Regions from separate parts of the Aminobacter sp. UC22_36 genome, predicted to be linked through region 3. Evidence: predicted binding sites of a transcription regulator. Region 3 holds the regulator's gene; each other region holds the start of a gene.
The links. The regulator PhoB, encoded in region 3, activates phosphate uptake and scavenging genes when phosphate is short. The targets are predictions, from matches to a motif close to TGTCATNNANCTGTCAT.
Positions count from the first base shown of each region.

Region 1: the regulator PhoB is predicted to act here: its motif matches at 4,538-4,554, upstream of ACHMW7_RS05195 (DUF2794 domain-containing protein).
Region 2: the regulator PhoB is predicted to act here: its motif matches at 6,750-6,766, upstream of ACHMW7_RS21310 (LTA synthase family protein).

Region 1 is NZ_CP171996.1:455,178-462,807, forward strand. It holds gene ACHMW7_RS05175 (putative bifunctional diguanylate cyclase/phosphodiesterase) at 1-1,400, opposite strand, end outside; gene ACHMW7_RS05180 (DUF308 domain-containing protein) at 1,657-2,208, shown strand; gene ACHMW7_RS05185 (histone deacetylase family protein) at 2,270-3,304, opposite strand; gene ACHMW7_RS05190 (GNAT family N-acetyltransferase) at 3,301-3,822, opposite strand; gene ACHMW7_RS05195 (DUF2794 domain-containing protein) at 3,972-4,358, opposite strand; gene ACHMW7_RS05200 (DUF1223 domain-containing protein) at 4,845-5,618, opposite strand; gene ACHMW7_RS05205 (ceramidase domain-containing protein) at 5,819-6,544, shown strand; gene zapE (cell division protein ZapE) at 6,530-7,630, opposite strand, start outside.
Region 2 is NZ_CP171996.1:3,649,944-3,657,573, reverse strand. It holds gene ACHMW7_RS21340 (autotransporter outer membrane beta-barrel domain-containing protein) at 1-1,036, shown strand, start outside; gene ACHMW7_RS21335 (YnfA family protein) at 1,070-1,393, opposite strand; gene ACHMW7_RS21330 (class I SAM-dependent methyltransferase) at 1,478-2,767, opposite strand; gene rplI (50S ribosomal protein L9) at 2,911-3,489, opposite strand; gene rpsR (30S ribosomal protein S18) at 3,706-3,954, opposite strand; gene rpsF (30S ribosomal protein S6) at 3,954-4,442, opposite strand; gene ACHMW7_RS21310 (LTA synthase family protein) at 4,749-6,605, opposite strand; gene fabD (ACP S-malonyltransferase) at 7,034-7,630, shown strand, end outside.
Region 3 is NZ_CP171996.1:964,577-972,206, reverse strand. It holds gene ACHMW7_RS07845 (ATP-binding cassette domain-containing protein) at 47-835, opposite strand; gene ACHMW7_RS07840 (sugar ABC transporter permease) at 856-2,208, opposite strand; gene xylF (D-xylose ABC transporter substrate-binding protein) at 2,353-3,393, opposite strand; gene ACHMW7_RS07830 (ROK family protein) at 3,641-4,879, shown strand; gene phoB (phosphate regulon transcriptional regulator PhoB) at 4,876-5,565, opposite strand; gene phoU (phosphate signaling complex protein PhoU) at 5,669-6,373, opposite strand; gene pstB (phosphate ABC transporter ATP-binding protein PstB) at 6,415-7,239, opposite strand; gene pstA (phosphate ABC transporter permease PstA) at 7,264-7,630, opposite strand, start outside.

The sequences.
Region 1 (7,630 bases), 510 kb from region 3:
TCGCGATGGTGCCAGCGCAGCAGCGCCTCATAGGCGGTGACCTCGCCAGTCTTCACGTCGAGCTGGGGCTGATAATACAGCTCGAATTCATCGCGCTCCAGCGCGTGGCGCAGTTCCATGGCAAGCGCGCTGCGCTCGCGCCGGCCTTCGTCCATCGAGCGGTCATAATAGCAGACCTTGTCGGTCACCCCGCGCTTGGCGCGGTACATCGCAAGGTCAGCGGCGCCAATCAGGTCGTCGGCATCGCCGGCGTGATCGGGATAGAGGCTGACACCGACGCTGGCACCGACCGACAATGTCTTGGCCTTGTTCTGGATCGGGTCGAGCACGCTGGCGACGAGGCGACGCACGAAGCTGTCGACCTCTTGCCTTGAGGAGACATCCTGCTTGACGGCGACGAACTCGTCGCCACCGACACGCGCCACCAGTTCGCCAGGGCCGGTCAGCGCCTTCAGCCGGTTGGCGAGGGTCATCAGCAGCAGGTCGCCTGCGTTGTGGCCGTGGACGTCGTTGATCTCCTTGAAGCGGTCGAGGTCGACGACGATCACCGCGGCCTCCTTGCCGGCGTCGGCGCTGCGCTTGAGCATGGCGGGCAGGTTGTCGGACAGGAAGGCGCGATTGGGCAGGCCGGTCAGCGGGTCGTGCTGGGCGGCATGGCGGAAGCTGTCGACCAGTTCGCGCTGCGATTTGGCGTCCATCACATAAAGCGTCAGCCCGGCAATGATCGCCATGGTGGCAAGCACCAGTACGGCCAGGAATTCGCTCGAAAACACTTTGTCCGGTACTGGCACCGAGGGATCGGGCACGATGGTGGCAGCGCCCATGGCTGTGAAATGCATGGCGCAGATGGCGAGCACCAGGGCAACGACCGACAGCGGCTTGGCGTGGCGGACGCGCTGCCGCGCCGCGAGATGCATGGCGAGTGCGCCAAAGGCCACGGCAAACAGGATCGAGGCCTCGACCAGATTGGCGTCCCATTCGATGCGGCCGGCAATCTCGAAACCGCTCATGCCGGTGAAATGCATGGCAACGATGCCGAGGCCGATAACCGCGCCGCCTGTTTCGACCGGCAGTCCGTTGGGCGGGCTCGCGGAAAGATGCAGCCCGGCGGCGGTGAAGGCGACGGCGATGACCAGCGAGGCGATGGTCAACAGCGGGTCGAATGCGGCGTCGAAAGGCAATTGGAAGCCGAGCATGGCGACGAAATGGGTGGTCCAGATCGCGGCGCCACAGGCAATGCCGGAAAGCATGATCCAGGAGGAACGGGCGTCGGATGAGAGACGAGAGGCGCGTTCGAACAGCCGCATCGTCATGGCGGCGCCCGCGACACAGACGATCGCCGCAACCACGACAAATGAATAGTCATGCTCGTAAGCAAGACAGGAAATGACCCTGAACATCGTCACGCCCCCACACCCGCCAACACTGCCTGGCCGGCCCCGTAGCCAAGTCTCCTCCCGAAAGGTGAAAGAAATTACTAATTTAGCAGCGCTTTTGTTCGCGTCATGCGGCTATCGTCAGGAGGCGCATGCAACGATATCGAGGTGCTCCGCAACTGGCCCCGGGCGCCAGACGCCGCTTCATGCTTGCGGCAACGCGGTTGCGAACCGCGCGGATATCCCTGACAACTGGCTGTCTCAGTCGAAGGAGCAGGGCATGGCCGAGGGCAAGACCAAACGGTTCGAAGCGACGCTGACCGCGTTGCGGGGCATTCTCATTGTCGCGGCGGCCTTGGTTGCCTTTTTCTACCCGGCGCAGGCGGTGCAGTTGCTGGTGCTTGTCGGTGGCGGGCTGCTGCTCGTCGATGGCGTGCTGGGCATGGTGACGATCGACCGTTCCGTGCCGCGAACGACCGGCCAGACGCTCGGGCTGACCCGCAATCTCTTGTCGATCGCGGCGGGCGTGATCGTCCTTGCCAGTGGCTTTTTGGCCAGCGTCTTCACCTTGTCCGCGCTGACATGGATCGTCGGCCTTCTGGCTTTGCTGGTTGGCCTGATCGAGATGGCATCGAGCTTTCTCGACAGCGATCGCCAGACGAGGCTCTGGCCGACGCTGGTCGGCGGCGCTGTCTATGCCGCCTTCGGCCTGGCGCTGATGTTCGTGCCGCTCAGCAGTGCGGCGACGCTGATGCGCTTCGCCACGATCCTGATGCTCGCTTACGCACTGCTGCTGTTTTACCGCGCCTGGCGCATCCGCGCGGCGAGGTGACCAGCGCGCATTTGAGCGCGCTCCAAGTTTTTTGAACCTCGTGCTTTCCGAGAATCGGAACCTATTTTCGGGCCGATGCGCTGGCAAAGCCGGTGAGGAAGGCGGTGAGGTTGTCACCGAGCGCGTCGCAGAGATAGCCGCCTTCCTGGACGATGACGGTGGGCAATCCAAGCCTGGCGATCGCTTCGGCGATGCGCGCAAAACCCGGTGTCGTCACCGACAGCCCGCCGAACGGATCGCCTTCGAAGGCGTCGAGCCCGAGCGCCACGACAAGCGCGTCAGGGGCGAAGGCCTGGATGCGGCGATTGGCGTGGTCGAGCGCTTCGAGGAACTCGACATCGCCTGACTTGCGCGGCAAGGGCAGGTTGTGGTTGTAGCCGAGGCCGGCACCTTCGCCGCGCTCGCCGGCATGGCCCCAGAAGAACGGGTAGAAGCGGCTCGGGTCGGCATGCAGCGACACCGTCAACACGTCGGCCCTGTCGTAGAAGATGCCTTGCGTGCCGTTGCCATGATGCAGGTCGACATCGAGGATGGCGACACGTGAAGCGGTGGCCCGCAGTCGTTGTGCGGCGATGGCCGAATTGTTGAAGAAGCAGAAGCCGCCGGCGACATCGGCAAAGGCATGGTGGCCGGGCGGTCGACATAGCGCATAGGCAGCCGGTTCGCCCGACAGCACGGCTTCGGTGGCGGCCACCGCGCTCCAGGCGCTCCAGCAGGCGCTGTCGAAGGTTTCGGCCGAGATCGGGCAGGCGGTGTCGGCCATGTGGTATCCGGCCTGGCCGGCAGCACCAGCCGGGTAAGTGCCGTTGCGGGCAAACGGATGGATATTGGGGATCACTTCGGCCGAGGCGCCTTCCATGCGCTGCCAGCGCTCGAAGATATAAGTCAGGAACTCGATATATTCCGGCGTGTGGACCGCGGCGATCGGGCGGAGGCCGTAACTGGCCGGGCGGTGGATCGTCGAGCCTGCGGTACGTGCGCCCAAAAGCAGGCGCTCGACCCGCTCGGGCTGTTCCGGATTGGGCTTTTGCGCCCCCATCGACAGGAAGGCCTTGGGATCGTGGCGCTTTTGCTCCTCGGCATAGAAGGTCTTCATTGGGGCTCCCCCGTCGTTTCGCTCAGCGCCGCGAATGTTGGTCCGCTGGCAATGTAGGATCTCTGGTCGCTCGTCCAGGCGAAGCCGAGCCTGGTGTAGAAGGGATGTGCGCGCGCGTTGTCGTCATCGACCGCCAGCCGCATGTAGACGCCGCCTCTGTCCCGGCAAAGCCTGGCGACATGGCGCAGCAGCTGCGCGCCGATGCCAAGGCTGCGGAACTGCCTATCGACAAACAGGTCCTGCACAAAGACGCCGGGGCGGCCATACCAGGTCGAGAAAACAGGGAAGAACAGGCACATGCCGGCGAACGCGCCATCCACCTCGGCGATGACAGCGGCGAAGGCCGGGTTTTCGCCGAAGCCGAAACGCCTGATGTCGTCTTCGGTGCAGGCGACGCCGTCAGCCTCGCCGACATGTTCGGCGAGCCCGATGATCGCCTTCATCAGTGATGGCGAATCGTCCGCTGTTGCTGGGCGGATGGAGACGGCGGTTGGCCGTGCCTCGGTGGGGATGCTCATTCGCGCAGTTCCGCTTCTGGACGCGGAATTGATAGCATCCGAGCCGGCGCTGGCGAGGGGGATTCAGCCTGTGGCCGCAAGCATGGTGCCGTCATGGCCCGATGCTGGAGCCATACCGGCACGTCGAACAACGTTGTGGCAGCTTTGACTTAGGCTTCCACCAGCTTCAGGCGCTTGTCGAAGACGCCAAGCACGCGGGCCAGTTCATGGCCGCGCTTGAGGATCAGCCCACCGGCGGCAACGACCGAGAAGGCGCCCTGCTTGCGGGCGAGTTTGGGATCCTTGACGATCTGGAACAGCGGGGTTTCGCTGGTGCGGCGAAAGACCGAAAAGACGGCGCGGTCGCTGAGATGGTCGATGGCGTAGTCGCGCCACTCGTTGGCGGCAACCATGCGTCCGTAGAGCCTGAGAATCTGGTCGAGTTCCCGTCGCTCGAATGCCACCGGGAGATCCTGGCGCTCCCGACGGGCCTCATGGAGCGGGATCAAAACCGCGGATGTCTCGCCATCCTCCGCCCCAGCACCGCGATCGGTCATCAATCGTTCCCTTGCAGAACACGACTTCGGCTCGTGCATGGCCCCGAAATCGGAAACGATTTTCGGAAAGGATCATGCACAGACTCAAACTGTTACAGCGTCCTTTGCGCGTCCAAGTGGGACGCGCGGTGCTGTAAGAATCGCGCATTCGCACCCGAATTGCAACCCGGGAGGGCGAAGCAACAGCTGTATGAAGAGTGTCGGATGGCTTGCCGCAACGGTAACGTTTGCGAGACAGACTGTCGGAATTGGTGATGACTCGCCACATTCCTGCCGTTTTTTATCCGCGCTGACGCCCCATTGTCCGACGAATTTACCCTCGTTGCCTGAGACGGTTCGGTCCGGCACCGGCTCGTAAACCCCAAGCCCCCCGCCCACGGGCTAGAGTCGGATCGAACCAACCTCGGTTCCTTTTCAGGACCAGGTGCGACGATCCCAAAATCTGAAGCCGACGTCTGGCCACAAGCCTGCGTCGGCTTTTTTGCGTTACAGCGCTGGGACCGGCTTGCGCACCACCGCAGCGCCGAGGATCGGGCCAGGCACACCATCCTTGCCGACGGCCTGCAACAGCACGGCGCAGCCGCCCTTCTTTTCCACTTCGCTCTTGGGCAGCTCGAACCGCTGCGTCTGGCCGTGCCACATGCCGGCGGTGTGCAGGTCGGTCACGGCATTCCAGTAGGTGACGCTGCGGCCCTTGTTTTCGCCTTTCTGCAGGTCGACGACCTGCGGTGGCTGATAATGCACGATCACCACATGGGCGGGACTGGCCGGGCCCTTGGCGGCGCCGACCTCGATGGTGAAGGTATCGCCATTGTCGGTCACCTTGAGGTCGACATTCATGCCCTGGCCGGTCTCGGCGAGGTTGTCGAGCGCACCGGTCACATCCTCGCTCTTGGCGCCGTTGACGTGGGTTCGGCCATTGATGACGGCCTGGGGCGTGTAGACCGAGCGTGCGCCGAAGGCGCGCATATAGGCATATTGCCGTTCGGTGTTGTCGTTGCTGCCGAGCTTGTCTTGCCAACCGAGATAGTCCCAGTAGGTGACGTGATAGGCGAGCGCCACCATGTCGTCTTTGGCGGCGAATTTGGCAAACAGCTCATCGGCTGGCGGGCAGGAGTTGCAGCCCTGGCTGGTGAAGAGCTCGATGACGCCGAGCGGGCGCGCCGTTGCCTTGGCTGTCGAGTCGGCATGCGTCGCGCCGGTAAACCCGGCAAAGGCCAGCGCCACGGCCGCCAGCCGATAATATCTGCGAAACTCCATGACCGATCCAGATCTTCAGCCGACGTAAGCGGCTTTTTTGTAGTTGCTGAAATATGTGGCAGAAGCGTCATTCAACGGGAAGTCACGTTGCGGTGAAATTTCCAACAAATGGAGTTTCCGCTGCGTCAGCCTGTCGGGACAAATTACCATTATGAAAATGGCCTCGTGGCGGTAGAATTGAACCCTGGTGAGGCAAGGTGATGCTGGAACAGTTCAGCCAACATCTCGATCTTTATTGCGAGCGCACTGACATCGGTCTGTGGGCCGAGCCATTCAATGCCTTGAGCAATCTCGCTTTTTTCGCCGCCGGCCTGTGGGGCGTCTACGAGGCGCGCCGGCGCAAGGCGGGTATTTTCGCCGAGGTGCTGGGCTGGTGGGTGGTGGCGATCGGCATAGGCTCGGCGTTGTTCCACACCTTCGCCACCGAGGCGACCAAATGGGGCGACATCCTGCCCATTGCCGGCTTTACGCTCGCCTATTCGCTGTTCAACCTGCGCCGCTTTGCCGGCATGGCGTGGCCCAAGGCGCTGGCGATCTTCTTCGGCTTCTACATCGTTGTCGGTTTCGTCACCTACATGGTGCCGGACTGGTTGCGCGTGGCCTCCAATGGCACCACCGGCTACCTGCCGCCGTTCCTGGCACTGATCTTCTTCGGCGGCGTGGTCATCGCCAATGGCAGCCGCGCGGGCTGGTACAACATCGCCGCTGCTGCGATCTTTCTGGGTGCCGTCACATGTCGGGTCATGGACCCGCTGGTCTGCGACGCCTTGCCGATCGGCACGCATTTCATGTGGCACGTGCTCGACGGGCTGATGCTTGGTGTGCTGCTTGCCGCAACGACGCGCTACGGCAAGCCCCGCACAGGGTGGGCAAGCGATGAAAATCGTGCGCGTATGGCGGCGGACCAGGCCTTATCCGGCCAGTGAAGCCACCGGTTCGGTGTGCCTTTCGGCCCAGCCGTCGAGCCATTCGGCTCCTTGCATCTCGATCAGTCGCGACGACGTGCGGTCGAACTCGAAGGCCTCGTGGCCGCGTTTGCCGGCATAAAGCTTGTCGGGTGTTGTCGCCGCACTGATCACCAGCCTGATGTGCTGGTCATAAAGCGTGTCGACCAAAAGGATGAAACGCTTGGCCTCGTTGCGGTTGGCTTCCGCCAAAACAGGCACATGGTCGACGAAGATGGTCTTGTAGTGGGCGGTGATCGCGAGATAGTCGCGCGCGGCAAGCGACTTTTCGCACAGATCGGCGAAGGAAAAGCGCGCGCATCCATCAACCGCCGCCGGCACATGCACCTTGCGGCCCTTGACCGCGACGGTGGCCGGTTCGGTGGCAGCGCTATGGGTCACTGTTGCCCAGGCCTTGTCCATCGCCTGGTCGGCAACCTCGCCCAGCGGGCTGATGTAGACCGGCACGCGGTCGAGCTTTTCGAGCCGGTAGTCAGTGTCGGCATCGAGATTGAGCACCCCGGTGTTGTGCTCGAGCATGCCGATGAAGGGCAAAAACAGCTGGCGGTTGAGGCCGTCGCGATAGAGATCGCGGGGTGCGACATTGGAGGTGGCGACCAGCACCACGCCAAGCCCAAACAGCGCCGAAAACAGCCTGGACAGGATCATCGCATCGGCGATGTCGGTGACCGAGAACTCGTCGAAGCACAGCACCCACGCCTCTTCGGCAAGTGCCGCCGCAACCGGCGGGATCGGGTCGTCGTCGCGCGAGGTGCCGTTCTTGCGTGCCGCCCGCTGCTTCTGGATGCGGTCGTGCACATCGGCCATGAAGTCGTTGAAGTGGACGCGGCGCTTGTGCTTGACCGGCACCAGCTCGAAGAACATGTCCATCAGCATGGTCTTGCCGCGGCCGACGCCGCCATGGACGTAGAGGCCCTTCACCGGCTCGCGCTGCGGCTTGCGCTTGGCGAACAGCCAGCCCAGCGCGCTCGATTTGCGCGCCAGCCTCTTGTCGGAGATTTCGTCGATCAGCCGGTCGAGTGCGGCCACGATCGTTAGCTGTGCCGG
Region 2 (7,630 bases), 2.7 Mb from region 3:
GACCGAGACGCCGCAATTGGTGGACAATCCAGCCGCTGTGATGCCGCTGCCCAATCCGGAGCGGCTCGTAGGTGGCGCAATGCCGCTCTTCCGTGGCGAGGTTCCGACCTACGCGGTCATTTCGCCACTCGCCCACTACCTCGCCATGTCGACACTGGGCACATTCCACGAGCGCCGCGGCGAGCAGCCCGAAGTGCAAGGTGCCGGGCAGATGCCGGCGGTATGGGGCCGCGTCTTCGGACAGAGTGTCGACATGTCCTGGACCGGAACCCTGACGCCGAACTTCGATGGCACGCTGTTTGGCATGCAGGCCGGCCTCGACATCTATGGCTGGGAGACGGATAGCGGCCATCACGACCGCATCGGCCTGTTTGTCGGCCACACGCGTGTCAGCGGCGACGTGAAGTCGCCGACGATCGCGGGACCGGTGGCAGATTTCGGCGACATCAATGCCAACGGTACCAGCCTCGGCGCCAGTTGGACCCATGTCGGCCCCGGCGGCTGGTACCTCGACGGCGTCCTGATGGGCACCTGGTTCGGTGGCGATGTCACCTCCAGCGGCGGCGAAAGCCTCGATGTCGGCGGAACTGGAGTCACTGCTTCGCTCGAGGGCGGCTACCCCATTGCCCTGACGCCGGAATGGACGTTGGAGCCGCAGGGCCAGTTGGTGTGGCAGCATCTGTCGCTTGACGACCAGGCCGACAGCTTCTCGACTGTGGCGTTCAATTCCGACGATGTGCTGACCGGGCGGTTGGGTGTACGGTTGCAAGGTCTCTTCCAGACCGAAGCCGCGACGCTGAAGCCGTATCTCAAGGCCAACATCTGGCATGAATTCGACGGTGAGGGAGGCATCAGCCTCGGCAGCGACCCGATTGCCGTCGAGACCGGAGGAACATCCGTCGAGTTTGGCGGCGGCGTGATCGCAAAGCTAACCGAACAGACCAGCCTGTTTGCCACCGCTGACTACACCACCAATATCGGCGGCGAGAAGAAGCGCATCTTCGAAGGCAATATCGGTCTCAGCGTCAAATGGTAGGGAACACGGCTCCGGTCGGCCTTGTCGCCTTGTTCACGCGCCTCTTGGCGCCAACAGGATGATCGAGGCGCCGAGAATGCAGATCGCGGCGCCGACCATGTCCCAGCGGTCGGGCCTGATGCCCTCGGCGAGCCACAGCCAGCCGAGCGACGCGGCGATGTAGATGCCGCCATAGGCGGCATAGGCGCGGCCTGCGGCGTTGGCTTCGACCAGTGCCAAAAGCCAGGCAAAGGCGACCAGCGAGACGAGGCCGGGCACGAGCCAAAGTGGTGATTTCTCAAGCCGCCACCACGCCCAGAAGGCGAAGCAGCCGGCGATCTCGGCAAGGGCAGCAGTGGCGTAGATGGCATAGGTCATGAAAAAAGCCCGGCTCGTGGAGAGACGGGCTTTTTCCTATGCCATCCATATGAGGCGCAAGGGCCAACATCAGCTGGCGCGATCCTACTCCTTGTCAGCCACCTTCCTGCGGCGGCTGGTCTTGCCGGCAGGTTCGGTCTGGCGATGCGCTATCTCGTGCATGGCTAGCGCCTTTTCGCACTTGCCGATGTAGTCGCGGGTCAATGGCAGCGTGTCGTTGCGGTGGGCGAGCTGGATCTGGAAGACCATCAGGTCCTGCCATCGGAAGGCAGCCTCGGATGCCGCGAGATAAAACTCCCACATCCGGCAGAAACGCTCGTCATAGATCGCCTTGGCCCTGTCGCGATTGGCGGCGAAACGAATACTCCAGTGCCTCAGCGTGTCGGCGTAATGCAGCCGCAAAATCTCGACGTCGGTGACCATCAGGCCGGCCTTTTCGATCGCCGGCAGCACCTCCGACAGGGCAGGGATGTAACCGCCGGGGAAGATGTGCTTGCGGATGAAGGCGCTGGTCGAGGCCGGTGGACCGGCACGGCCGATCGAGTGCAGCACCATCACGCCATCGGGCTTGAGCCGCTTGGCGACATTGTCGAAGAAGGTGCGGTAGTGGTTGACGCCGACATGCTCGAACATGCCGACCGAGACAATGCGGTCGAAGCGTTCGACGAGGTCGCGGTAGTCCCTGATCTCGAAATGGACCTGGTTCTCAAGCCCTTCGGCCTGGGCCCGTTCGGTCGCGACCGCGTGCTGTTCGGTCGACAGCGTGACGCCGAGTACCTGGGCCTCGAAGGTGCGGGCGAGATAGAGCCCGAGCCCGCCCCAGCCGGAGCCGATGTCGAGCACCGACTGGCCGGGCCTGAGCCGCATCTTGGCGGCGATATGCGCCTTCTTGGCGATCTGTGCCTCTTCCAGCGTCATGTCGGGGTCGGCGAAATAGGCGCAGGAATATTGCATGTCGGTGTCGAGGAAGAGGCGGTAGAGATCGCCCGACAGGTCGTAGTGGCGCTGCACGTTGCGCTTGGCACGGGCGGCGGTGTTGACCTGCTGGAAACGGCGGAAGGCGAGCCGGAACTTATCGAGCGCCTTGGTCCAGGCGGTGTCGATGCTGCCGTTGCCGAGGTTCTGGAACACGACCCGCATCAGCCCAAGCACGTCGCCTTCGACGATGTCGAGATCGCCGTCCATATAGGCTTCGGGCAAGGCGAGCATGGGATCGAGCGTGATGGCGCTTTCGGCGCGCCGTGTCTTGATGAGGAGATGGACCGGATCGCCTGTGTCATCGCCGAAACGATGCGACCGCCCATTGGGGCCGGTGACTGTCAGGCTGCCGGTGCGCACAAGCTTCCCGACGATGCGTTGCAACAACATGTTCATGGCGTGCTCGCGAAAAGGTCAGTCGTGTAGTCCGATCTTGAACATAGGAACGACGCTGCCAAGTTCCACGCCTGGCACAAAAAAAGCCCGGATGTTGCCATCCGGGCTTGGTCCAGAAAACTGGATTGAGACAGAGGCCTGGATCAGCCCTCGTCGCCTTCGCCGTCTTCGTTCGGATCAAAGAAGCTGTCCGGACGGGCGTTTTCGTTGATGTCGTCGCCGTAGATGGCTTCGGCGGTTGTCAGCGTCTCGCCCTTCGACTGGCGCTCGGCTTCGTCGGCCGTGCGTGCGATGTTCAGCGTGATGGTGACTTCGACTTCGGCGTGCAGGGCGATCGCTACGTTGGTCAGGCCGATGTTCTTGATCGGCTGGTTGAGCTCGACCTGGTTGCGGGCAACCGTGAAGCCTTCGGCGATCAGCAGATCGGCGATGTCGCGGGTCGAGACCGAACCGTAGAGCTGGCCGGTTTCGCCAGCCGAACGCACGATGACGAAGGACTTGCCGTCGAGCTTGTCGGCAACCTGCTGGGCTTCCGACTTGCGCTCGAGGTTGCGGGCTTCGAGCTGAGCGCGCTGGCCTTCGAACTTCTTCTTGTTGGCTTCGTTGGCGCGGAGCGCCTTGCCCTTGGGCAGCAGGAAGTTGCGGGCAAAGCCGTCCTTGACCTTGACGGTGTCGCCCATCTGGCCGAGGCGGGAAATACGTTCGAGGAGAATGACGTCCATTTTCCTTGTCCTTTCGTTGGCTGCAAAGGCAGCGAAATGATTTCAACGGGCAAGGAAGCAGGGAAGGGCGTTGCCGCCGGTTTCGCTGTCCTGCCTGTCGCGGCAGTTAGGATTTCCTGGGAAATCCAACCCGGGATTTTGAGACCTAACCTGCCACGCCCGTCGGAGCAGGAAAATTCCGGCCCAAGCGACGAAGCGCCTGGGCCGGAACTGATATCACTTCACCACGTAGGGCAGCAGGCCGAGGAAGCGGGCGCGCTTGATCGCCTGGGCGAGTTCACGCTGCTTCTTCTGGCTGACGGCGGTGATGCGCGAAGGAACGATCTTGCCGCGCTCGGAAATGTAGCGCTGCAGCAGACGCACGTCCTTGTAGTCGATCTTCGGAGCGTTGGCGCCGGAGAACGGGCAGGTCTTGCGGCGGCGATGGAAGGGACGACGGGTCGGGATCTGATTGATGTCGACCATTATTCTGCACCCCCTTCAACACCTTCGCGCGGACGGCGCGGGCCACGATCACCACCGCCATCGCGGTCGCCGAAGCTGCGCGGGCCGCGATCACCGCGGTCGCGGTCGCCGAAGCTGCGCGGACGGTCGCCGAAGCCACCGCGTTCGCCACGCTCGGAGCGCTCTTCGCGCTTCTGCATCATGGCGGAGACGCCTTCTTCATGCGCATCGACCTTGATGGTCAGGAAGCGCAGAACGTCTTCGGACAGGCCCTGCTGGCGCTCGACTTCCTTGACGGCAGCCGACGGAGCGGTGATGTCCATGAGCGTGTAGTACGCCTTGCGGTTCTTGTTAACGCGGTAGGTGAGGGACTTCAGTCCCCAGTTCTCGACCCGGCCAACCGATCCGCCTGCTGCAGTGATGATGCCCTTGTAGTGTTCGACAAGTGCATCGACCTGCTGCTGCGAGAGGTCCTGGCGGGCAAGAAACACATGTTCATAAAGAGCCATAGTTTTTGCCTTTCTTCGTTTCCATCTTCCGGTCCCGGCGGCTAGAGCCTCTGCGACCTCCCTGATCCATCGAAGGCCTAGGCCATCTCAGGAGAAGAAAGGAGCACGACGAGACGGTCGAGAGCGGAGACACGGGAGGCGGAAGCGTTTTCGCTTCACACGGCGACTTCCAAGGAAGCCTCCGGCCCTCCGTTCAGCCCCCAGCTGGGACCGGCAGATGGCGGGCGTCTACATGCTAAGTGCCGCCAAGGCAAGGGGCGAGGCCGAGATTCTCAGGAAAACCGGCCTTTTCCGGCCAGTTCTGGCTCAGCCGAAAGCCTCGTCGCGGAGGAAAAGCGGCGAGCGGGTGCGGTTGGCGACGACCTTGTCGACAGTCTCGGGGAAGAAGCCCTTGGCGCCGCGGCGCTTGCCGAACATCATGTCATATTGGAGCCAGCGGAAATCGCGGATCGCCGGGTCGAGTTCCTTCTGGCGCGACCAGTCGAACACCGACTCGCCCTCGCGCGGCAAAAGCATGTTGCGGTCGACCACGCGGAAGCGGTCATGCAGGTCGCCGAGGAAGCCGGTGTAATAGGGGTGGCTGATGCCGGCGGTCTTGAGCACATGCAGCGGCAGGAAGGCCGGGCTGATCGAGCCGATGTCGCGCGCCGGGCCGGTACGGTTGGACCAGACGACGAGCGGTGTCTCGTGCTGGACCAGCATCTCGCCGATCGGCGCCTTGCGCTTGGCGACCGGCTCTTTCATGAAACCGGTCTCGACATAGACGGGACCGAGCGGCGGCAGGTGGTCGCCGAAGAAGGCAATTACGGTCGGACGCTCGCGCTTGCTCGCCCAGTCCATCAGGCGCTTGAGGCCACGGTCGGCGTCAGACGCGCCTTCGGCATAGGTCAGGATCGAATCACGCGCCCACGGCGTCGTTGCCGCGTCGACCTTGTGGGTCGTGTCGCTGTAGCGGTTCGGCTCGTAGGGGCCGTGGCTCTGTAGCGAGACCGCAAAGAAGAAGAACGGATGCTCGGTGGCGTCCGCCTCGCGGATGATCTCTTCCGTCAGCGCGGCGTCGGATGCCAGCGGCCCGCGCTTTTCGAGTGGCGGCAGGTTTTCTTCCGACATGAACTGGTCGAAGCCGAAGGCCTTGTAGACGGGTGCGCGGTTCCAGAACCAGCCGCCGAACGGGTGGATGGCCTTGGTTTCGTAGCCTTCGCTCTTGAAGAAGGTGGCGAGCGACGGCACCGGCGCGCGGACATATTGCTGGTACGGGATCGATCCGGCCGGCAAGAAGGCGTTGGAAAAGCCGGTCAGGGCCTCGAATTCGACATTGGCGGTCATGCCGCCGAATTCGGGCGAAAAGACGTGGCCGGACTGCGAGGCGCGCACGTTCTGGATCGGATCGGGCGTGATCTTGACGCCAGGCAGAAGCGTCGGATCCCAGAAGGATTCGCTCATCACGATGATGACGTCGGGCTTTTCCTCGGGCAGGACTGCGGCTGCCTGCTCGGGCCTGGCAATGGCGTCGATCGCCTTGTCGGAATAGTCGTGCGGCGCCTTGACCTTGGCCATCGGCACGTTGAGCGCAAAGGCAATGGCAAAGCCGTTGGAAGCGTAGTTTTCCTTCTGGTCCCACATCATCGGGATGATCTGCAGGCGGTCGCGCGTCCACGAGAAGGTCGCGTAATCCATGATCGAGACGAAGAAGGCGAGGGCAGGAATGGCGATGGCCAGGCGCGACATGCGTGCCCAGAACGACAGCGCCGGCATGCGGCGGCGCCAGTAACGCCAGGCGAGCACGAGCAGCGAGATGCCGGCGATGAGGCCAACTGCAATGCCGATGCCGGCAAGCGGCCGCTCGCGCACCAGCAGCGGCATCAGCTCGACGATCTGGCGGGCATAGAGGAAATCGGTCGGGTAGAGCGGGTCGCCGAGATACAGCGACTTCTGGTGGCCGACGAAGGCCAGCATCAGCGCCACCGGTGCGACGATCAAGAGGCCGTTGTAGGGGCGCCCGAGCAGCGCATCGAAGCCAATGATCAACAGGGCAAACAACGCAACCGTCGTCCAGCTCGGCTTGAACGGCTGCTGGAAGAAATTGAGGGTGTCGACGAACGAACCGCGCGCGACGAACTCGATGGCAAAGACCAGGGCTGCCGAAACAGCAAGCGTGATCATGACCGAGCGCAGGACGCCCAAGGCATAGGCACGCCGGCTGAGCAATTCAGCCTCGTTTTCCCCGTCATTGGCGACGGCCTTGCCGGTCGCGATTAGCTTGGCCAACTCAACTTCCTCGAACGCTGGACGGCGGCGTCACGCAACCGTCACGAAACTGTCATCGAAAACCTAGCGCATATGGCAAAATTGAGAAGGATGGGGCAAACAAAACGTGTTTCGCATTAATTCTCTGTGATTATTTGCCCCAAACAGGCCCCAAAGCCCTCAAGACTTGACTTCACGCCATCCATTGCGCCAGAGGCACAACGATATGGCGTGCTGCTTGTTCCCGAACGTGCAAGGGGCGCTCCACGTGATAAGTCTGCGCATCGCGCCCTCAGAAACCGATTCCGGTTCGGGCCGATGCGGCAAGTAGCCAGGAGACCGACATGGCCATTGCATTCACTTTTCCGGGGCAGGGCAGCCAGGCCGTCGGCATGGGCAAGGAACTTGCCGATGCCTTTCCCGAGGCGCGCCGCGTGTTCGAGGAGGTCGACGATGCGCTGGGCGAAAAGCTGTCCAAGCTGATCTGGGAAGGTCCTGAAGAGACGTTGACGCTGACGGCCAACGCCCAGCCGGCGCTGATGGCCGTGTCGATGGCTGCCTTCCGGGCGCTGGAAGCGCGCGGCCTGTCGCTGAAGGACAAGGTTTCTTACGTCGCCGGCCACTCGCTCGGCGAATATTCCGCACTTGCCGCCGCTGGTTTTGTCTCGGTCGCCGATGCTGCGCGCCTGCTGCGCATCCGCGGCGATGCCATGCAGGCGGCGGTGCCGGCGGGCCAGGGCGCGATGGCTGCGATCATCGGCCTCGAACAGGCCGACGTCGACGCGGCCTGCGCAGCAGCGGCCGAGGGTTCCGTCTGCCAGATCGCCAACGACAATGGCGGCGGCCAGCTGGTCATTTCAGGCGAGAAGGCAGCAGTCGAGCGCGCGGCAAAGCTGTGCACCGAAAAGGGCGCCAAGCGCGCTTTGATGCTGCAGGTCTCC
Region 3 (7,630 bases):
CATCTCTTGAGCCAGGTTCGTAGCCGGCAAAGCTGGTCGTGATCGATCAGGCGGCGATCTGCATCGCTCCTGGCCCCGGGGTGGCGCCGGGCGGGCATTTGCCGAGAATGATCATGCCAAGCACCTCGTCCTTGGTGACATCCTGGGTGCGCGCCGTGCCCACCACCTGGCCGTTCTTCATCACGCAGACGCGGTCGGCGAGATCGAACACATCGTGGATGTCGTGGCTGATCAGGAAGATGCCGATGCCATCGGCCTTGAGCTGCTTGACCAGCTCGCCGACCTGCGCCGTCTCTTGCGGACCAAGGGCTGCCGTCGGCTCGTCCATGATCAGGATGCGGGCGTTGAACAGGATCGCGCGCGCGATCGCCACCGACTGCCTCTGGCCGCCCGACAGCTTGCTGACCGGCTCCTTGAAGCGCTGGAAACGCGGGTTGAGCCTGCCCATCACCTTGCGTGCCTCGGCCTCCATGGCGACGTCGTCGAGCGTGCCGTAGGCGGTCATGATCTCGCGCCCGAGGAACAGGTTGGCGGCGGCATCGACATTGTCGGCCAAAGCCAGCGTCTGGTAGATCGTCTCGATGCCATATTTCTTGGCGTCGCGCGGGTTGGAGATCGCTGCCTCCTCGCCGCGGACGAAGATCGCACCGCTGTCGCGCTTGTAGGCGCCCGACAGGATCTTGATCAGTGTCGACTTGCCAGCGCCGTTATGGCCGAGCAGCGCCACCACTTCGCCGGGATAGAGGTCGACCGAGGCGTCGTCGACGGCGCGGATACCGCCGAAGGCGATCGAGATGTTCTTGAGGTCGACGAGCGGGATACGGGTCTGTTCCATGATCTTGGCTCCCGATTTCGTTAAACGCGCTTGCGGTAGAGCGTGTCGAGCCACACAGCCACGACCAGCACCATGCCGACGACGATGTTCTGCAACGGCGTGTCGATGTTGAGCAGCACCATGCCCGACTGCAGCGACTGCATCAAAAGCGCCCCCAGCATGGCACCGGCAACGGTGCCGGAGCCGCCGGCGAGCGAGGTGCCACCGATGACGGCTGCGGCGATGACCAGCAACTCGTCCAGCGTGCCGAGCGAATTAGTGGCAGAGTTCAGGCGCGCGCTGGAGACGGCGGCGCTGATCGCCGCCAGCACGCCCATGATCATGAACACCTTCATGGTGATCCAGCGCGTGTTGATACCGGCGAGGTTGGCGGCTTCGGGGTTGCCGCCGATGGCGAAGACATAACGACCAAAGCGGGTGCGGTTGGTGACGAAGGTCATGACGATGCCCACGGCAACCGCGATCAGCACGGGAATGGCAATGCCATGGGCGATGAACAGCCCGCCTTCGGGAACGGTGATGCCGTTGGCCTCGGCGTAGCGGCGCACGATGCCGATCGGCCAGGGGTAGGAATTGGCAATCCAGATCGCACCGAGGATCACACCGCAGGTAACAGTGCCGAGAAATGTCTCGGCCCAGAGCGGCCGCAGCGGAAACTTGAAGCGCTTGCGTTGCTGGCGGCCACGCAGCAGCAGCAACACCACGGCGAGGCAGGCGACAAGGCCGACGATCCAGCTCCATGTCGCGCCGATGGCGCCCTGCGGACCACCGCCCATGAGCTGGAAGGTCGCATCGAGCGGCGCAATCGTCTGGCCTGAGGTAACCCACCAGGCCGCGCCGCGCCAGACCAGCAATCCGCCCAGCGTCACGATGAAGGCGGGAACCTCCATATAGGCGATGACGAAACCCTGCAGCGCGCCGATCAGCAAGCCGAGTGTTATGCCGATGACGAGTGCCAGCGCCCAGATCCACGGATTGCCGAGTTCGAGGCCGACGGCTTTGACAAGGAAATGCACCTGGGCAAAGCCCATCACCATGCCGATCAGGCCTTCGGCCGAGCCGACCGACAGGTCGATGTTGCGCATGACGATAACCAGCACCATACCGGTCGCCATGATCGCCACGGCGGACGCCTGCACCGACAGGTTCCACAGGTTGCGGAAGGTCAGGAAGGTGCGGCTGTCGAAATCGAGCGGGTTGACGCCGAGGCGCAGGCTCGAAATCACCTGCAGTCCGATCCAGATCAGCAACAGCGCGCCGACCATGCCGAGCATGCGCGTATCGATCTCGGTTGCCTTGAGGAAACGCCCGACGGGGCTAAGCTCGGTCGTCCGCGCCCGGTCAGCCGGCACGTTGGATGTCGTGTCTGTCATTGTTACCTCCCGACCGGACAGCCGTCTGCGCGGCGGCCGGTGTGCGCATGATAGGGTCAATATGCCATGTCATGAAGCGGGCGTTTTGGGAAAACGCCGCGGCCAGAAAGCCGCGGCGTCTCACCTTTCGGACCAGGCCGACTGTTAGTTGCAGGCCGCAACCGAACCCGCTGCCACGCCCTGGCAGACGACGTCCTTGCCAACCCAGCCGGCGTCGATGACGACGTTGAGGTTGTCCTTGGTGATCGGAACCGGGGTCAGGAACACCGAGTTCAGCTCGAGGCCGCCGGGCGTCTTGAACTTGGTGACGTTGGCGATCTCTTCCATCTTCTTGCCGTCGGCGAGCTGCGAGGCGATTTCGGCGGCGTTCTTGCCGAGTTCGCGTGCGTCCTTCCACACCGAAACGGTCTGGGTGCCGAGCGCGATGCGGTTCAGCGCGGCATGATCGCCGTCCTGGCCCGAAACCGGCACCGAGCCGGCAAGGCCCTGTGCCTGGAGTGCAGCGATCGCACCGCCGGCGGTGCCGTCGTTGGAAGCCACGACCGCGTCGATCTTGTTGTCGTTGGCGGTCAGGAACTGTTCCATGTTCTTCTGGGCGTTGGCGGGCAGCCAGCCGTCGGTGTAGGCCTCGCCGACATTCTTGATCTTGCCGGCGTCGACGGCTTCCTTGAGCACTTCCATCTGGCCGGCGAACAGGAAGTCGGCGTTCGGATCGGCACCGCTGCCCTTGATGAAGACGTAGTTGCCTTCAGGCTTGGCGGCGAACACGCCCTTGGCCTGCATGCGACCGACCTCCTTGTTGTCGAAGGTCAGGTAAAAGGCGTCCTTGTTTTCGATCAGGCGGTCATAGCCGACGACAGGAATGCCTTCGGCGACAGCCTTGTCGACGGCCGGACCGATGGCCGACGCATCCTGCGCCAGGATGATGAGCGCATTGGCGCCCTGCGAGATCAGGCTTTCGACGTCGGTCAGCTGCTTGGCCGGCGACGACTGCGCGTCAGCCGAGATGTACTTGTCGCCAGCAGCTTCGATGGCGGCCTTCATGGCAGCTTCGTCGGTCTTCCAGCGTTCTTCCTGGAAGTTCGACCACGACACGCCGATGACCTTGTCCTTTGCCGAAGCCACTGCCGAAAGCGACAGAGTCATGGCAACACCCGCCAGGATGGCGGTGGTAAACTTTTTCATGATTTCCTCCCTGCGCCCAATGGGCGCGCCTACTTCGCATAGCCCTTGGAGAAGCTCTTTTTTCGAGCCTCGAAAAAATAGTGACCCAATGGCCGGCCGCTGTCAACATGGTTTCGCATGGGCTCCATATTTTTTTCGGAGCTCGAAATAAATAAAGACATTTGGCTTGAGCTCTGTCACAATCACTTGGCGCGCAAGGGACTGCCGCTTAAAAAGGGCAGCGCTTCGCCGGGAGGAAGACGAGCACATGTCGGTCGGCATACGTCACGACGATCTGAGACGGCGTAACCGCGCCATGGTTATATCCGCGGTTCGCCGCGCCAGCCAGCCGTCGCGCACGGAAATCGCCGCCACCACCGGCCTCAGCCATTCGACGATCTCGACCATATCCTCCGATCTCATATCCGAAGGCATCCTGGCTGAAGCCAAGAGCAACGAGCCGGTCTCAATGAAACGCGGCCGGCCCCAGGTGGCCCTGACGCTCGAACCCAAGGCTGCGTCGATCGTCGCCGTCGTGCTCTCGCTCAACAGCCTGTCTGCCGCTGTCATCGACTACGCCGGCAACACCATCGTCGAGGAAACCAAACGGCTGGTGACCCAGCGGATGCCAGCCGAAGCCCTGGTCGACGAGTGCATCGCCATGATCAGGCGCCTGATCGACAGCGACACTTCAGGCGCGGCGGTGCTGCGCATCGCCATTGCCGTCCAGGGCATCACCGATGCCGCATCGCGCAAGCTGTTGTGGTCGCCGATCACCCAGCACGACGACATCCCCTTCGCCGATCGGCTCGAACAGGAGTTCGGCGTGCCCGTGTCGGTCGAAAACGACTGCAACATGATCGCCGAGGCGCTGCGCTGGCGCGACCCGGCCCGCTATCGCGACGATTTCATCGCCATCCTGTTGTCGCACGGCATCGGCATGGGTCTCGTCATCAAGGGCGAGCTGTTCACCGGCACCCAATCGTCCGGCGCCGAGTTCGGCCACATGATCCACCGTCCCGACGGCGCGCTCTGCCGCTGCGGCCGCCGCGGCTGCATCGAGGCCTATGCCGGCAACTACGCCATCTGGCGCAACGCCAGGCTTGGCGACGAAAACGCCGAGCCGTTGGCCGACCTGTCCGACGACGACATCAGGGCGCTTGCCGATGCGGCCCGCGACCATGACGGCCCCGAGCGGGAAGCCTTCCGCAAAGCCGGCGAAGCCATCGGCTTCGGCCTGGGTTCGATGTTTGCTTTGTTCGACCCCGCGCCGCTCGCTTTCGTCGGCGTCGGCGCCACAGCCTTCGACCTGATGGAGCCGCATGTCCGCGCCGCCATCGCCAAGACCGCCGGCGGGCTGCACTCGAAGGCGATCTCGTTCGACACCGAGCCCAACGAGGTACCGCTCAAGCGCGAGGGCGCGATGATGCGCGCCCTGCTCACTGTCGATCAGGAGATTTTTGCCGCCGGCACAGCCCCGCGCCGCGCCGAGGCCGAAATCGCTTAATCCTCGCGGATGGCGTAGCCGGCACCGCGGATGGTGCGGATCACGTCAGGCATGCGGCCATTGTTGACGGCCTTGCGCAGACGCCCGACATGCACGTCGACAGTGCGCTCGTCGATATAGATCGTCTCGCCCCAGACATTGTCGAGCAGCTGGCTGCGCGAGAACACCCGGCCCGGATGCCGCATCATGAATTCGAGCAGGCGGAACTCGGTCGGCCCGAGCTTGATCTCGCTCTTCTTGCGGTAGACGCGGTGCGACTCGCGGTCGAGCATGATGTCGCCGACCTTCAGCACCGAAGACAGCACCTCGGGCTTGGCCCGGCGCAGCAGCGCCTTGACGCGTGCCATGAACTCCGGCGTCGAAAACGGCTTGACCAGATAGTCGTCGGCGCCGGTCGAAAGCCCGCGCACACGGTCGCTCTCTTCGCCGCGCGCCGTCAGCATGATGATCGGCAGGCGTTCGGTGTCGGGCCGCATCCTGAGCCTGCGGCACAATTCGATGCCGGAAAGTGCCGGCACCATCCAGTCGAGCACCAGAAGGTCGGGCACGTTTTCCTGGAGCCTGATCTCGGCCTCGTCGCCACGGGTGACGACTTCGACCTGGTAGCCTTCGGACTCGAGGTTGTAGCGAAGCAGCACGCCCAGCGGCTCTTCATCCTCGACGACCATGATCTTGGGGGCGATCATCGGCTGTCCCCTTTCTTGGTGCATGACCCCAACCGGATCATGCACGGATTTAAAGTCCTGCAGCATCCTTGCGCATCCATCGGGACACGCATCGCCGCAGAGTTCAGGCCGGAACCGTCGTCGTGGTCTCGTCGACCTTCGGCCGGTTGAGCGGCAGCTGCGTGCCGGTCACCACGAAATAGGCGTTCTCGGCGATGTTGGTGACATGGTCGCCAATGCGCTCGAGGTTCTTGGCGCAGAACAGCAGATGCGTGCAGGCGGTGATGTTGCGCGGATCTTCCATCATATAGGTCAGCAGTTCGCGGAACACGGCGGTGTACTGGATGTCGATCTTCTGGTCGTCGGCGCGCAGGTCCTTCAGGCCCTCGGCCTTGCGCGCGACATAGAGATCGACGACGCCGCGAACCTGGCCAAGCACCAGTTGCGCCATCGCGTCGATCGAATGCGACAGGTTGCGCGGTGTCGGCGACTGGCCGACAGCACCGACACGCTTGGCGATGTTCTTGGCAAGGTCGCCGATGCGCTCGAGGTCGCCCGCCATGCGGATGGCGCCGACAACGGCGCGCAGATCCTGCGCCATCGGCTGGCGCTTGGCGATCAGCGTGATTGCCGAATTGTCGAGATCGCGCTGCTTGGCATCCATGATCGTGTCGTCGGCAACGACGTTCTGCGCCAGCGACTGGTCGGACGACAACAGCGCGCGGATGGCGCCGGCAACCATCGCGCTGGCGAGGTCGCCCATGTCGCGGATGAGCTGGTCGACGTGCTGGAGTTCCTCGTCGAAGGACCGGACTGTATGTTCGCCCATGATTTCTTCCTCGTATCGTTACCCGCGGCGAAAACGCTCACTCAGCCGAAGCGGCCGGTGATGTAGTCCTGCGTCCGCTTGTCGTCGGGGTTGGTGAACATCTTGTCGGTAGCACCCTCCTCGACGAGATAGCCGAGGTGGAACATCGCCGTACGCTGCGACACGCGTGCCGCCTGCTGCATCGAGTGCGTCACGATGACGATGGTGTAGTTCTCGCGCAGCTCGTCGATCAACTCCTCGACCTTGGCGGTGGCGATCGGATCGAGCGCCGAGCATGGCTCGTCCATCAGGATCACCTCGGGCGCAACGGCGATGGCCCGTGCGATGCACAGGCGCTGCTGCTGGCCGCCCGACAGGCCGGTGCCCGGCTCGTTGAGACGGTCCTTGGCTTCGTTCCACAGGGCCGCCTTCTGCAGGCTCTTTTCGACGATCACGTCGAGCTCGGCCTTGTTCTTGGCCAGGCCATGAATGCGCGGACCGTAAGCGACGTTTTCGTAGATCGACTTGGGGAACGGGTTCGGCTTCTGGAACACCATGCCGACGCGGGCGCGCAGCTCGACGACATCGATCTTGGGATCGTAGATGTCTTCGTTGTCGAGCGTGATCTTGCCGCCGACGCTGGCGCTGTCGATGGTGTCGTTCATGCGGTTGAGGCAGCGCAGGAAGGTCGACTTGCCGCAGCCCGACGGGCCGATCAGCGCCGTCACCTGGTTCTGGCGGACGTCGAGGTCGACGCCGAACAGCGCTTGCTTGTCGCCATAGTGCACGGTGACCTTGTCGCCGCGCATCTTGATGATTTCATTCGATCTGGCGTTCATCTCAGCATTCACCGCGTCGTCGAGGGATTTTTCGGTCATGATGTTCATAGCAGGATGCTCCTTGTCCATGCCCTACCAGCGGCGCTCGAAGCGGCGGCGCAGGACGATGGCGACGATGTTCATGGCCATGAGGAAAATCAGAAGAATGATGATGGCGCCCGACATGCGTTCGACAAAGGCGCGTTCGGCCTCGTTTGCCCACATGTAGATCTGCACCGGCAAGGCCGTCGCCGGGTCGAAAGGCGTCTTGGGATAGTCGGCGACGAAGGCGACCATGCCGATCAACAGCAGCGGCGCGGTCTCGCCGAGCGCGCGCGCCAGGCCGATGATCGTGCCGGTCAGGATGCCGGGAGCCGCCAGCGGCAGGATGTGCTGGAACACCATTTGCATCTTCGAGGCGCCGAGACCAAGCGCTGCCGAGCGGATCGACGGCGGCACC